DNA from 4 places in the Rhizobium etli CFN 42 genome. Region 3 is predicted to be linked to each of the others. Evidence: predicted binding sites of a transcription regulator. Region 3 holds the regulator's gene; each other region holds the start of a gene.
What was found. Region 3 encodes LexA, which represses DNA repair genes until DNA is damaged. Its sites were predicted from a motif close to TGTTCNNNNTGTGTTCNG; they were not measured.

Region 1: the regulator LexA is predicted to act here: its motif matches at 1,807-1,824, upstream of RHE_RS01635 (YifB family Mg chelatase-like AAA ATPase).
Region 2: the regulator LexA is predicted to act here: its motif matches at 881-898, upstream of RHE_RS20560 (helicase-related protein).
Region 4: the regulator LexA is predicted to act here: its motif matches at 1,362-1,379, upstream of RHE_RS04375 (PA0069 family radical SAM protein).

What each region holds. Positions count from the first base shown of each region.
Region 1 covers NC_007761.1:327,329-330,438, reverse strand. Annotated here, with positions in the region: gene RHE_RS01635 (YifB family Mg chelatase-like AAA ATPase) at 197-1,729, opposite strand; gene gshB (glutathione synthase) at 1,903-2,850, opposite strand; gene RHE_RS01625 (cupin domain-containing protein) at 2,938-3,110, opposite strand, start outside.
Region 2 covers NC_007761.1:4,255,966-4,259,075, forward strand. Annotated here, with positions in the region: gene RHE_RS31905 (DUF3309 family protein) at 1-148, opposite strand, end outside; gene RHE_RS20560 (helicase-related protein) at 957-3,110, shown strand, end outside.
Region 3 covers NC_007761.1:2,010,803-2,013,912, forward strand. Annotated here, with positions in the region: gene RHE_RS09840 (ComEC/Rec2 family competence protein) at 1-1,203, shown strand, start outside; gene lexA (transcriptional repressor LexA) at 1,184-1,903, opposite strand; gene RHE_RS09850 (VOC family protein) at 2,100-2,996, shown strand; gene kdsA (3-deoxy-8-phosphooctulonate synthase) at 2,993-3,110, shown strand, end outside.
Region 4 covers NC_007761.1:909,923-913,032, forward strand. Annotated here, with positions in the region: gene RHE_RS04375 (PA0069 family radical SAM protein) at 136-1,293, opposite strand; gene RHE_RS04380 (glycosyl transferase) at 1,433-1,951, shown strand; gene RHE_RS04385 (hypothetical protein) at 2,351-2,686, shown strand; gene moaB (molybdenum cofactor biosynthesis protein B) at 2,767-3,110, opposite strand, start outside.

The DNA of each region.
Region 1 (3,110 bases), 1.7 Mb from region 3:
GCCAAAGCTAATATTGTAAAGAGCGACCAAGTGAGGAGAGGCTCTTACCGCTAACGGATAAGCAACACAGAGGAATATCTAATCGTCCGAGGCAGCAAGAATTGCTGAGGACAGCCACCAGTGGGCGCCATCGGCAGATCGCTGGACGGCGTGGCGACGAATACTTCAAAATATCTGCACGCACCCGCCCTTCTTATTACGCCGCCGCCGTCAGCCTCTCTCCGGCAATGCGGTAGGAGATCGCTTCAGCCAGATGCAAGCGTCCGACCGTCGGTTTGCCGTCGAGATCGGCGAGGGTGCGGGCGACCTTGAGGACGCGGTGATAGCCGCGGGCGGAGAATTTCATTTTTTCGGCGGCGTCGCGCAGGAGCTGCAGGCCAGCGGCGTCGGGTTCGGCGAGTTTTTCGATCATGGCGGTGGAGCAGCGGGCATTGGTGCCGATGCCTTTGGCGCCAGCGGCCTCGAAGCGCTCTTGCTGGAGTTCGCGGGCGCGAGCGACGCGGCGGGCGACGTCGGCGCTGGCCTCGGCCGCCATCGGCCGGATGAGATCGGCGGCGGAGACGGCGGGCACGTCGATGCGGATATCGATGCGGTCCATCAGCGGGCCGGAGATGCGGGCCTGGTAATCGCTCATGCAGCGCGGGCCGCGGGCGCAGCTATGGCCGGGCTCACCGGCCATGCCGCAGCGGCAGGGATTCATCGCCGCGATCAGCTGGAATTTCGCCGGATAGGAGACACGGTGATTGGCGCGGGCAATGACGCATTCGCCGCCTTCGAGCGGCTGGCGCAGCGCATCGAGCGCCTGCGGCGTGAACTCGGGAAATTCGTCGAGGAAGAGCACGCCGTGATGGGCAAGCGAGGCTTCGCCCGGCCGGGCGCGTATGCCGCCGCCGACAAGCGCCGCCATGGTGGCGGAATGATGCGGGGTGCGGAAGGGGCGGCGGTCGGAAAGTTTGCCGCCGGAGAGCTCACCGGCGATCGAATGGACCATCGACACTTCCAGCAATTCGGCCGCCGAAAGCGGCGGCAGGATCGACGGCAGCCTTGCCGCCAGCATCGACTTGCCGGAGCCGGGAGGGCCGACCATCAGCAGATTGTGGCCGCCGGCGGCCGCCACCTCGAGCGCGCGCTTGGCGCTTTCCTGACCCTTGATCTCGGCAAGATCCGGCAGGTTGGCGGCATTGGCGCGGATCGACGCCTCCGGCCGCGACAGGACCTGGGTGCCGCGGAAATGATTGGCAAGGGCGATCAGGCTGCGCGGGGCGAGGATATTGACCTCGGCGCCGGCCCAAGCGGCCTCGGCGCCGCTTTCGGCCGGGCAGATCAGCCCCTTGCCGAGCGCATTGGCGCCGATGGCGGCCGGCAGCGCGCCTGCGATGGCGGCGATCGTGCCGTCGAGATTGAGTTCGCCGACGACGACATAATCCGACAGCGCATCGGCGGGAATGGCGCCGAGTGCGGCCATCAAGGCCAGTGCGATCGGCAGATCGAAATGCGAGCCTTCTTTCGGGAGGTCGGCCGGCGCCAGATTGACGGTCACGCGCTTTGCCGGCAGCGCCAGGCCGGAGGCGTGAAGGGCCGCCTGCACCCGCTCGCGGCTTTCGGCCACCGCCTTGTCGGGCAGGCCGACGATCTGCATGCCGATCTTGCCGGGCGCGATCATGACCTGGACCTCGACCGGCACGCCTTCTATGCCCTGGAATGCCACCGTACCGACACGCGCGACCATATGCCCATCCCCTGCCCGCAAACTCTTATACCGCCCGCAACCCTTCAGGGCCAGCGGTTGCAATCTGGCACGGAAGCAGGAATAAAACAAGAACGATCAAGGAACGTTTTCAGATATGAGTGGTGACCGGGGTTGTACCCGGTCACATCGGGCATGGGGCTGGAGCCGCAGGCTCAGCTGCGCTTGCGCTCGATCGCATCCCAGAGCAGAGCGGCGATATCGGCGCCGCCGAACTTTTTCACCTCGCGGATGCCGGTCGGCGAGGTGACGTTGATCTCCGTCATGTAATCGCCGATCACATCGATGCCGACGAGCAGGAAGCCGCGCTCCCTCAGCGCCGGGCCGATGCGCTCGCAGATTTCCTTTTCGCGCGCCGTCAGTTCGGTCGCCTCGGCGCGGCCGCCGACATGCATGTTGGAGCGGCTGTCATGCTCGGCCGGCACGCGATTGATGGCGCCGGCAAACTCGCCGTCGACGAGGATGATGCGCTTGTCGCCCTTGCGCACGTCGGGCAGATATTGCTGGGCGATGAAGGGCTCGCGGAAAAGCTGGCCGAACATTTCTAAGAGCGAAGAGAGATTGCGGTCGTCGCGGGTCGAATGGAAGACGCCGGCGCCGCCATTGCCGTACAGCGGCTTCAGGATGATATCGCCCATCTCGTCGCGGAAGCGGCGGATCTCGGCCGGATCCTTGGTGATCAGCGTCTTCGGCATCAGGTCGGAAAATTCGGTGACGAAAATCTTCTCGGGCGAATTGCGCACCCAGGCCGGATCGTTGACGACGAGCGTCTTCGGGTGGATGCGTTCGAGCAGATGCGTCGAGGTGATATAGGCCATGTCGAAGGGCGGATCCTGGCGCAGCAGCACCACGTCCATGGTCGAAAGATCGACGCGCTCGGGCGCGCCAAGCTCGAAGTGATCACCCTTGACGTCGCGCAGCACCATCGGCTCGACGCTGGCAAAGAGCTTGCCATCGCGGAAGCTCAGGCGTTCGGGGGTGTAATGGAAGAGCCTGTAGCCGCGCGCCTGCGCTTCCAGGCTCATGGCGAAGGTGGAATCGCCTGCGATATTGATGCCGGCGACATGATCCATCTGGACCGCTACATTGGTGATCTTGGCCATTTCCGTCCCTCGCTGAATGCGGGACAGATGTAGGTCGGCCCGGTTTCAAACGCAACGGTCATCGAAGGCTTGCGGCGGTCGCAATTTTCAGGCGGCGATGCCCTGGCTGCCGCCGTTGCGCAGCATGTTGCGCAGCCGGTAGGCGATTGCCAAAGGCTTCGGGAAGGGCTTGCGCAGGAAGGCGACCTTGCGGACGTAAGTGTCGACCCGCCAGCTCGCCCAGGTTCCACCTGCGAAAAAGGCGACGTCGCCGGGGCACA
Region 2 (3,110 bases), 2.1 Mb from region 3:
GGCCCATTAGTACAAGGATAATGATAATGACGAGAACTAGCCCCAAACCGCCGGAAGGTCCATAGCCCCAGCCACGGCTGTAACCCCAATTCGGCAAGGCTCCGATCAAGAGCAGAATGAGGATAACGAGAAGTATCGTGCCAAGCATGGTGTGTTTCCTTCATTTTCATCCGCAATCTGAATGGACAAGAAACACGCATTGGCGATTTTTGTTCCCGGTTGAGCGCGCGAATTGTGATGCGGCGCGATTCATGGTTTGCAATCCGTCTTCCCCGGAAAATTATCGATATGGTTAAAAAGACGTTTGAATACAATAGGTTGCGGTGAACAAAGCGGGAAGGTCGCAATGTCGTCGATTCGTCGACGATTCGTTCCGTTTTTGATCGATCCGATCGCGCAAGCGGTCCCGGGTTAAGACCGTGTGAATTTCGTCGTCGAAAGATTAACGCCCGCCCGAACGGTCCGACATGAGGATCTGTCGCTTGCCTGCATCTAGCGGCGGGTGACGGCGGCGCCACCAGATCTTGACCTGAACGAAAGGTGAAAGTGGTTCGGTCGGCGATTCGTCTCCGATTCGTTCCGGATTTGGTCGAGGCGTTAATTTTGGGTGGAATTTTCGCTCGGCAAAAGGTGGCGGCAGCCTCCCGGCAAGGCGACAGAAATGCGAACAGGACAGAGTCTCGCGATTCAGCATCTAGTGGGAAAAAGTGATTCAAAATCAATACTTAGCCGTGAACAAAAGCTGAATCAGCAGGAGTCAGCGATTCGTCGCTGATTCGTTCTCAGGCTGTTCTGAATCGGAAATGCGGACCTTCCGGACGACTCGCAAAGGTCGCAATCCCGAGCGCATTTTGAAATCTGCCCTTGCGTTTGCGGCGGTAGCTGTCCATGTGTTCTGTGCCTCCATCGAGATGGCAAAACTTTTCCCGGGGGCGCCTGCCTCACTTGCATGGACCATGACTCTGACTTCGCAGCCAATGATTCTGAGCGGGCGCGGTGTGACCGCGGTGCTCGGACCAACCAATACTGGCAAGACCCATTATGCCATCGAGCGCATGGTCGCACACGGGACCGGCGTGATCGGCCTGCCGCTCAGACTGCTGGCCCGCGAGGTCTATACGCGGGTGGTGGAGAAGGTCGGCTTGCAGAACGTGGCGCTGGTCACGGGCGAAGAAAAGATTTCGCCGCCCGATGCCCGGTTTTCCGTCTGCACGGTCGAGGCGATGCCACGGGAGACCAAAGCCGCCTTTGTCGCGATCGACGAGGTGCAGCTCGCCGGCGATCTCGAGCGTGGCCATATCTTCACCGACCGCATCCTGCACCTTCGCGGCCGTGATGAAACGCTGCTTCTGGGTGCTGCGACGATGCGGCCGATCCTGCAACAGATCCTGCCCGGGATCACGATCGTCGAGCGGCCGCGGCTTTCGCATCTGCTTTACGCGGGGCAGAAGAAGATCACCCGGCTGCCGCAGCGCTCGGCCATCGTCGCCTTTTCCGCCGATGAGGTCTATGCCATCGCCGAGCTCATCCGCCGGCAGCGCGGCGGCGCGGCGGTCGTGCTGGGGGCGCTGAGCCCGCGCACCCGCAATGCGCAGGTCGCGCTCTATCAGGCGGGCGACGTCGAATATATGGTGGCGACCGATGCGATCGGCATGGGGCTCAACCTTGATGTCGATCACGTCGCCTTCGCCCAGGACCGGAAATTCGACGGCTACCAGTTCCGCAACCTCAATCCGGCCGAACTCGGCCAGATCGCCGGACGCGCGGGGCGGCACGTGCGGGACGGCACCTTCGGCGTCACCGGACAGGTCTCGCCCTTCGACGAGGAACTGGTGCAGCGCATCGAGGGACATGAATTCGACAACGTCAAGGTTCTGCAGTGGCGCACGACGGCGATGGACTTCTCCTCGATTCAGTCGCTGCGCGCCAGCCTGGAGGCCGGGCCGCGCGTGCCCGGGCTGACGCGGGCGCTGCCGGCGGTTGACCAGCAGGCGCTCGAGCAGCTTTCGCGCTATCCCGAGGTGATCGACCTTGCCGACAGGCCGGCCCGTGTCGAAAAGCTCTGGGAGGCTTGCGCACTGCCCGACTACCGGCGTATCACTCCGGCCCAACATGCCGATCTTATTTCGACCCTCTTTTCCGATCTCGTGCGCTATGGCACGGTGAATGAGCAGTTTCTCGCGGAGCAGGTTCATCGCTCGGATCGAACTGATGGGGAAATTGACACGCTTTCGGCGCGAATCGCGCAGATAAGGACCTGGACCTACGTTTCGAATCGGCCCGGCTGGCTTGCCGATCCGACACATTGGCAGGAAAAGACGCGGGAAATCGAAGATCGATTGTCCGATGCGTTACATGAAAGGTTGACGAAACGCTTTGTTGATCGCAGGACATCTGTGCTCATGAAGCGCCTGAGAGAGAATGCGATGCTGGAAGCTGAAATCAGTGTGAATGGCGATGTCTTCGTTGAAGGACATCATGTAGGGCAGTTGAGCGGATTCCGTTTCACCCCGGTGGCGGGAACGGATGGACCGGATGCCAAGGCGGTTCAGGCTGCGTCGCAGAAGGCGCTCGCGCTCGAGTTCGAGGCCCGTGCGGCTCGGCTGCATGCCGCGGGCAACAGCGATCTTGCGATCGGTTCGGATGGCTTGATCCGTTGGCTCGGCGATCCGGTGGCGCGGCTTTCCGGCAGCGACCACATCATGCGGCCGCGCGTGATCCTGCTCGCCGACGAGCAGTTGACGGGCAATGCCCGCGATCACGTCGCCGCTCGTATCGAGCGTTTCGTCAATCATCATGTCAGCACGGTATTGAAGCCGCTGGACGATCTGTCGCGAGCCGAAGACCTGCAGGGTCTTGCCAAGGGACTTGCCTTCCAGCTGGTCGAAAATCTCGGCGTGCTCTTCCGCCGTGATGTCACCGAGGAGGTGAAGTCGCTGGATCAGGAGGCTCGCGCCTCCATGCGCCGCTACGGCGTGCGTTTCGGTGCCTATCATATCTTTGTTCCGGCCCTTCTGAAGCCGGCACCTGCCGAACTCATCACTTTGCTCTGGGCGTTGAAGAACGATGGTCTCGACAAGCAGGGCTACGGCGATCTCATCCCCGTGCTT
Region 3 (3,110 bases):
CTTGTTATCATCGCAATTTCGCCCTCCGAAGTCCTGGGCCCGAGCTTTCAAATGTCCTTTGCCGCGACCTTGGCACTGGTATCGGTTTATCAGCTGTGGAAGGACCGGCCCGTTCGCCAAAACGCCTTGCTGAAAATGCCGGCCCTGCGCCCAGTTGTTGCCGTCGTGCGTTTCTTCGGCGGCGTTTTCCTGACCTCGCTCATCGGGGGCTTTTCGACGGCGCTGTTTTCGATCGAGCATTTTCATCGGCTGACGGCCTATGGGCTCCCCGCAAACCTCGCAACCATGCCGATCATCTCCTTCATAGTCATGCCGGCCGGGCTGTTAGCGATGCTGCTCATGCCTTTCGGCCTGGATACCTTACCCTGGAAGGTGGTCGGATTCGGCCTCGATCTGGTGATCGCGGTGGCAAAGACGATATCCGGCTGGGGCGGGAATATCGACATCGGTCGTTTGCCCGGCTGGTACTTCTCGGTGGCCGTGGCAGGTTTCCTGCTGATGAGCCTACTGCGGACGCGCCTGCGCCACGTGGGGACCGCCCTTATCGCCGTCTCGACGGTTACCGTCTTGGTTCTACCGGCATCCCGGCCACCCCATCTGGTGATTTCGGAAGATGGCGCTCTCGTCGCAGTCGTCGCCACGGCCGCGCTCGCCTCCAACCGTGAAAGGCCATCGGACTTCATCTTCAGCCAGTGGCAGAGAGCGCTGGTTCTGCCGACGCACCATCCGCCGAAAATGTTGGATGGTCCTGCAGTCCCGGAGGAAAAAGACAGGCGCCTCAGGCTTTCCCGCGAGCAGCAGAACGAAGCGAGGATCGCCATCCGGACGGCCGCAGCGGAGGGTGAGGCGGAGCGTTTTTCCTGCGTAAAGAAAGCCTGGTGCACAGCGAGGCTTGCAAATGGTCACGTCGTCACCGTCATCGAGAATGCCGCCTATCTCGGCCCGGCCTGCGATGCCGGCGATATCGTCGTGACGTCGGTGCGCCTGCGCTTCGCCAGCTGCCGCTCGGGTGCGGCGCTGTTTACCGGCGAGACGCTGCGCAGGACCGGTTCGCTCGAATTGCGTTTCGCCGACAGTGGCCTGGAGGTCACCACCGCCTTCGATGCTTTGTCGCGACCATGGAAGCGCCATCGCGCCTATGATTGGCGCAACGACCGTTTCATCGATTCCGGCCCGTCCAGCGTCAGTGATAGCGGCGGATGAGGCCGACGAGCTTACCCTGCACCTTGACGCGGTCGGGCCCGAAAATGCGGGTCTCGTAGGCCGGATTGGCGGCCTCGAGCGCGATCGAGGCACCCTTGCGGCGGAAACGCTTCAGCGTTGCTTCCTCGTCATCGACGAGGGCAACGACGATATCGCCGGGACTGGCGGTGCTGCCGTTGCGGATGATCACGGTGTCGCCGTCGAAGATGCCTGCGTCGATCATCGAATCGCCCTTGACCTCCAGCGCATAGTGCTCACCGGAGCCAAGCATATCTGCGGGAACGACGATGTCGTGCGTGTTGTTCTGGATCGCCGAGATCGGAACGCCGGCGGCGATACGTCCCATGACCGGCACGGAGATGGAGTTGCCATTGTCGGCGACCGGCTTTGGCGCAGCGGGGGCGGCGACCGGCTGGGGCTTGCCAAGGCTGCCCTCGATGACGCTCGGCGAAAAACCGCGACGCGGTTGAAGGCTGGGATTATAGGCCTCCGGAAGCTTGATCACCTCGAGCGCCCGGGCGCGGTTCGGTAGGCGGCGAATGAAGCCGCGTTCCTCCAGCGCCGTGATCAGCCGGTGGATTCCGGATTTCGAGGCTAGATCCAGGGCGTCCTTCATTTCGTCGAAAGAAGGAGGAACGCCGGATTCTTTCATGCGCTCATGGATGAAAAGGAGAAGCTCCTGTTGTTTGCGCGTGAGCATCGACGTCAGACCCCGTGATTGAAACAAATCCAGAACAGACACTATCTGTTCCATATGTGTTCCGCAAGTAGCTAAATTTCCGTAAAACTTCGCGCCAACTCGTCGAGATTCTTATTTTCATTGGCCGGATTGGCACACACGTCTTGCATTGAGGGGAGTGCTGTCGCACATCTCTTGGCGTGTCAGGAGGGATATCATGATCGCACATTCCGCTAAGCCGCATCCGCTGGATCACGTGGTACTTCCGGTCGTCGATATCGAGCTGGCGCGCGAAAGGCTCGGCAAACTCGGCTTCACCGTCGCCGCCGATGCGCGTCATCCCTTCGGAACGGAGAATGCCTGCGTCTTCTTCGCAGACAAGACGTATATCGAGCCGCTTGGTGTGGCGAGCGTCGAGGAGAGCGAGGCAGCGGCCCGCCAGGGCAACGTCTTCATCGCCCGCAATCGCGCCTTCCGCTTCCGCTGCGGCGAGGAGGGACTTTCGGCGCTGGCCTTTCTCACCGAGGATGCCGGCCTGGATCATCGGCGATTCGTCGGCAACGGAGCGAGTGCCGGCGAGATGTTGCAGTTCAGCCGGCCGCTGCGGATGCCCGACGGTTCGGAAAGCGTCGGCAGCTTCAAACTGGCCTTTTCAGGCGATCTGCGCGCTCCCGACTTCTTTCTCTTTACCTGTCAGCGCATCAATGCCTTCCCCGCCGATCGCGGCACGCTGGAGACACATGCCAATGGCGTGACCGGCATTGCCGAAATCGCGGTTTGTACGCCGGACCCGGCGGCATTTGCCGCCTTCGTTGGTCTTGCGGTCGGGCAAACGGCGGTGGAGAAAACCGGTTTCGGCATCAAGATCGCCGCCTCGAATGCCAAGATCAGCCTGATGACACCGGAAGGGCTGGAGGCTTATTTCGAGCTTGTCGTTTCCGCCGCCGATCGTGGCCTGCGCGGTCAGGCAATCCTTTTCAGCGTCGCCGATCTTGCCGTGACAGAAGCGCATTTGGCTGCTAACGGGGTGACATACACACGCAAGAACAACCGCATTCTGGTGAAGCCCACGCCCGGGCAGGGCGTGCTTTTTGCCTTCGAGGAACCACGATGAGCACTGATACCAATTCCGAGGTCAAGATTGGCGAAGGCGAAGGCCAGGTCACCTTTTCCAATGCAGGCCGCCTGTCGTTGATCGCCGGCCCCTGCCAGATGGAGAGCCGCGATC
Region 4 (3,110 bases), 1.1 Mb from region 3:
CGCAAGTCCCCGGGTCAGGGCGGCGGCCGGGGACGGTCCGGCGGATGGTGGCGGTCAGGGCCATCCGCGGGAATTGCGCTCGGGGCTCGAAAACAGGGCGGTTTTTCTGAGCAGCCGATGCGCAAGCTTAAAAAATCAGAGCAGCGACAACTGCACGCCGCTGCCATCCGGTGGCACGAACAGATCGTCGCGCAGAGGCACGCTGCGCCGCGTCAGCTCGAAGCGTCTCGCCGCCATTTCGAAGCGCCGGGCGATCTGCCAGGCATAGGGGCCGGCGCCCTTCATCCGCTTGCCGAATTCGGCGTCGTAATCCTTGCCGCCGCGCATCGAGCGCACCAACGACATCACGTGCCGGTAACGATCGGGATAGTGCTGCAGCAGCCAGTCGCGAAAGAGTGGGCTGACTTCGAGCGGCAACCTGAGAATGACATAACTCGCCTCGGCGGCGCCGGCGGCCTTTGCCGATTCGAGGATGCGCTCCAGCTCGTGATCGTTCAGCGCCGGAATGAGCGGAGCGGCCATGACGGCAGTCTGGATGCCTGCCTCCGAGAGCGCATGAATGGTCTCCAGCCGTCGCGGCGGCGTGGCGGCACGCGGCTCCATTGCCCGGGCAAGTTTGCGGTCGAGGGTGGTGACCGAGATGCCGACGCGCACCAGGTTCTTGCCGGCCATCTCCTGCAGAATGTCGAGATCGCGCAGGATCATTGCCGACTTGGTGACGATCGACACCGGATGGTTCGCCTTGTTCAGCACCTCGAGGATGCCGCGCATGATGCGCCATTCCTTCTCGATCGGCTGATAGGGGTCGGTATTGGTGCCGATCGCGATCACCCGGACCTTGTAGCCCGGCTTGGCGAGCTCGCGCTCTAGCAGCTTCGCCGCATCGGGCTTGGCGAAGAGCTTCGTCTCGAAATCGAGCCCTGCCGAAAGCCCCATATAGGCGTGCGTCGGCCGGGCGAAACAATAGATGCAGCCGTGCTCGCAGCCGCGATAGGGATTGATCGAGCGGTCGAAGGAAGTATCTGGCGATTCGTTGCGGGTGATCGCGGTGCGCGGCTTTTCGATCTGCACCTCGGTCTTGAACGGCGGCAGCTCTTCCAGCGTCTGCCAGCCATCGTCGAAGGTCTCCCGCTGCAGCGCTTCGAACCGCCCTGTCGGGTTCAGTCCCGCCCCGCGCCCGCGCCGTCGGTCGACCTCGACCCTAAGACCGGAGGACACGATCATCGCATCGGCAATATCTGCCGTATTGGCAGGCGCGAATGCGGCCTGCCCTGCCAGGGACTGCTCTCTCATCGGATTCTCCCGCGGCGAAAAGCCTTTGCCTCCGCCCGTTTCGATGATTAAATTCCTATCGGCAAAATGAGAACAATGCAAGAACAAAATGCGGAAAAGGGTGCTGGCAAATAATTGTGCGGCGCATTATGAATAATCGATGTTGACTGTTGTTCTCGAATGCCAGGATCAGGAATCCGAACTGGCGCAGACCTTATCGATACTCGTGGCAGGCGCGGTGGAAGGGCTCGTCAGCGATGTGATCGTGCTCGATCACGGCTCGCGCGACGGCACCTCGCGGGTCGCCGACGCCGCTGGCTGCCGTTTCCATTCACAATGGGATATCAAGGACATCGTCCGCTCCGCCCGCGGCGAATGGCTGCTCTTCGTCGAGCCGGGCGCCAGGCCGCAGGCCGGCTGGATCGATGAGATCGCCGAATATGTGGCTCTGAACAAGACGCCGGCCCGCTTTACTGCCTCACGTGGCTATCGACGCTCCTTCTTCCAGCGCGTCGCTCGCGCCCGGCCGCCGCTGGAGCTCGGGCTGTTGATGTCGAAGAACCAGGCACTCGCCGCCGCCAGAAGCGGGATGCCTGTTGCTGACTTCGCCAAGGGCCAGAAACCGCGAAAGCTCGCAAGTGAACTCATTCCCTCCTGGGTGGCGCGTGCTGCGCGCTGAGCCGTTTTACGCTTGATGACATCTGGATGTGGTTCATGGCTGTCCGGTGCAGACCCGCCGAAACCCCTTCCCAACCGCACCGCCGCACGTAACCTCCATCGTGACCATCCGTCGGAAGATAACAGCCAGTAAAGATCTCTCCCTTTGTCCCAGCCGGACACACAGCTTAGTCCCTTCCCCCTGTGGGTCCCATGTGGGGAGGGGTTTTCTATAATAGGCGGTCGCCGATCCCGCTATCGCGCAAAGATGGCGCCCAATCGGGTTTCGCGCTATAATTCGCCCATGGCGCCGTCGAAGCGCCTCGCTTCGCAACGGATGCCGTGGAATGCCGGTGAACGGCAGAACAGGTCGGCGAAAAATCTCCTCTTCTGCCGGGTTTCCGGCGAAAGGAGGTGCGTCATGCCACTCGGTAGGATCTACGGCGTACGCGGTAGGATCTACGGCCTGCTGGCCGTCATATTGCCGACATTGGTGATCGCGCATCCGCATTCGGCAGCATCGCAGACGATGCTCAGTTGCGCAGGCCGATCCGACGTCGTCAGTTTCCTCGACAGGAACTTCGGTGAGAAGCTCACCGCGGTCGGTCTGGTCAACCAGAACGCCGTTCTTGAGGTCTACGCCGCCAAGAGCGGCACTTGGACCCTCGTCGTCACGGATGTTCACGGCATAAGCTGCATCCTGCTGTCGGGTGATAGCTGGGATTCGATGCCGGCTCTGCCTGGCATTGCCACATAACAAATCAGCGCGTCGACCCCCAAAAGTCTGAATCGGATTGTCGACGGCGCGACCGCGGCACTGTAACGGCAGCGCCAGTCCTATTTCTTCGCGCCGCGTTTCAAATGCTCGTCCAAGCGCGGCATGATCTCGACGAAGTTGCACGGTACGCTGCGATAATCGAGCTGTGCTTTCAGGATCCCGTCCCAGGCGTCCCGGCAGGCGCCGGGCGAGCCGGGCAGGGCGAAGATGAAGGTGGAGTTGGCAACGCCCGCGGTGGCGCGCGACTGGATCGTCGCCGTGCCGATCTTATCGTAGGAAATGCGGTGGAAGACGGTGGAAAAGCCGTCCATGCGCTTTTCGAACAGCGGTTCCAGCGCCTCGGGCGTCACGTCTCGGCCGGTAAAGCCGGTGCCGCCTGTGGTGATGACGACATCGATCTCAT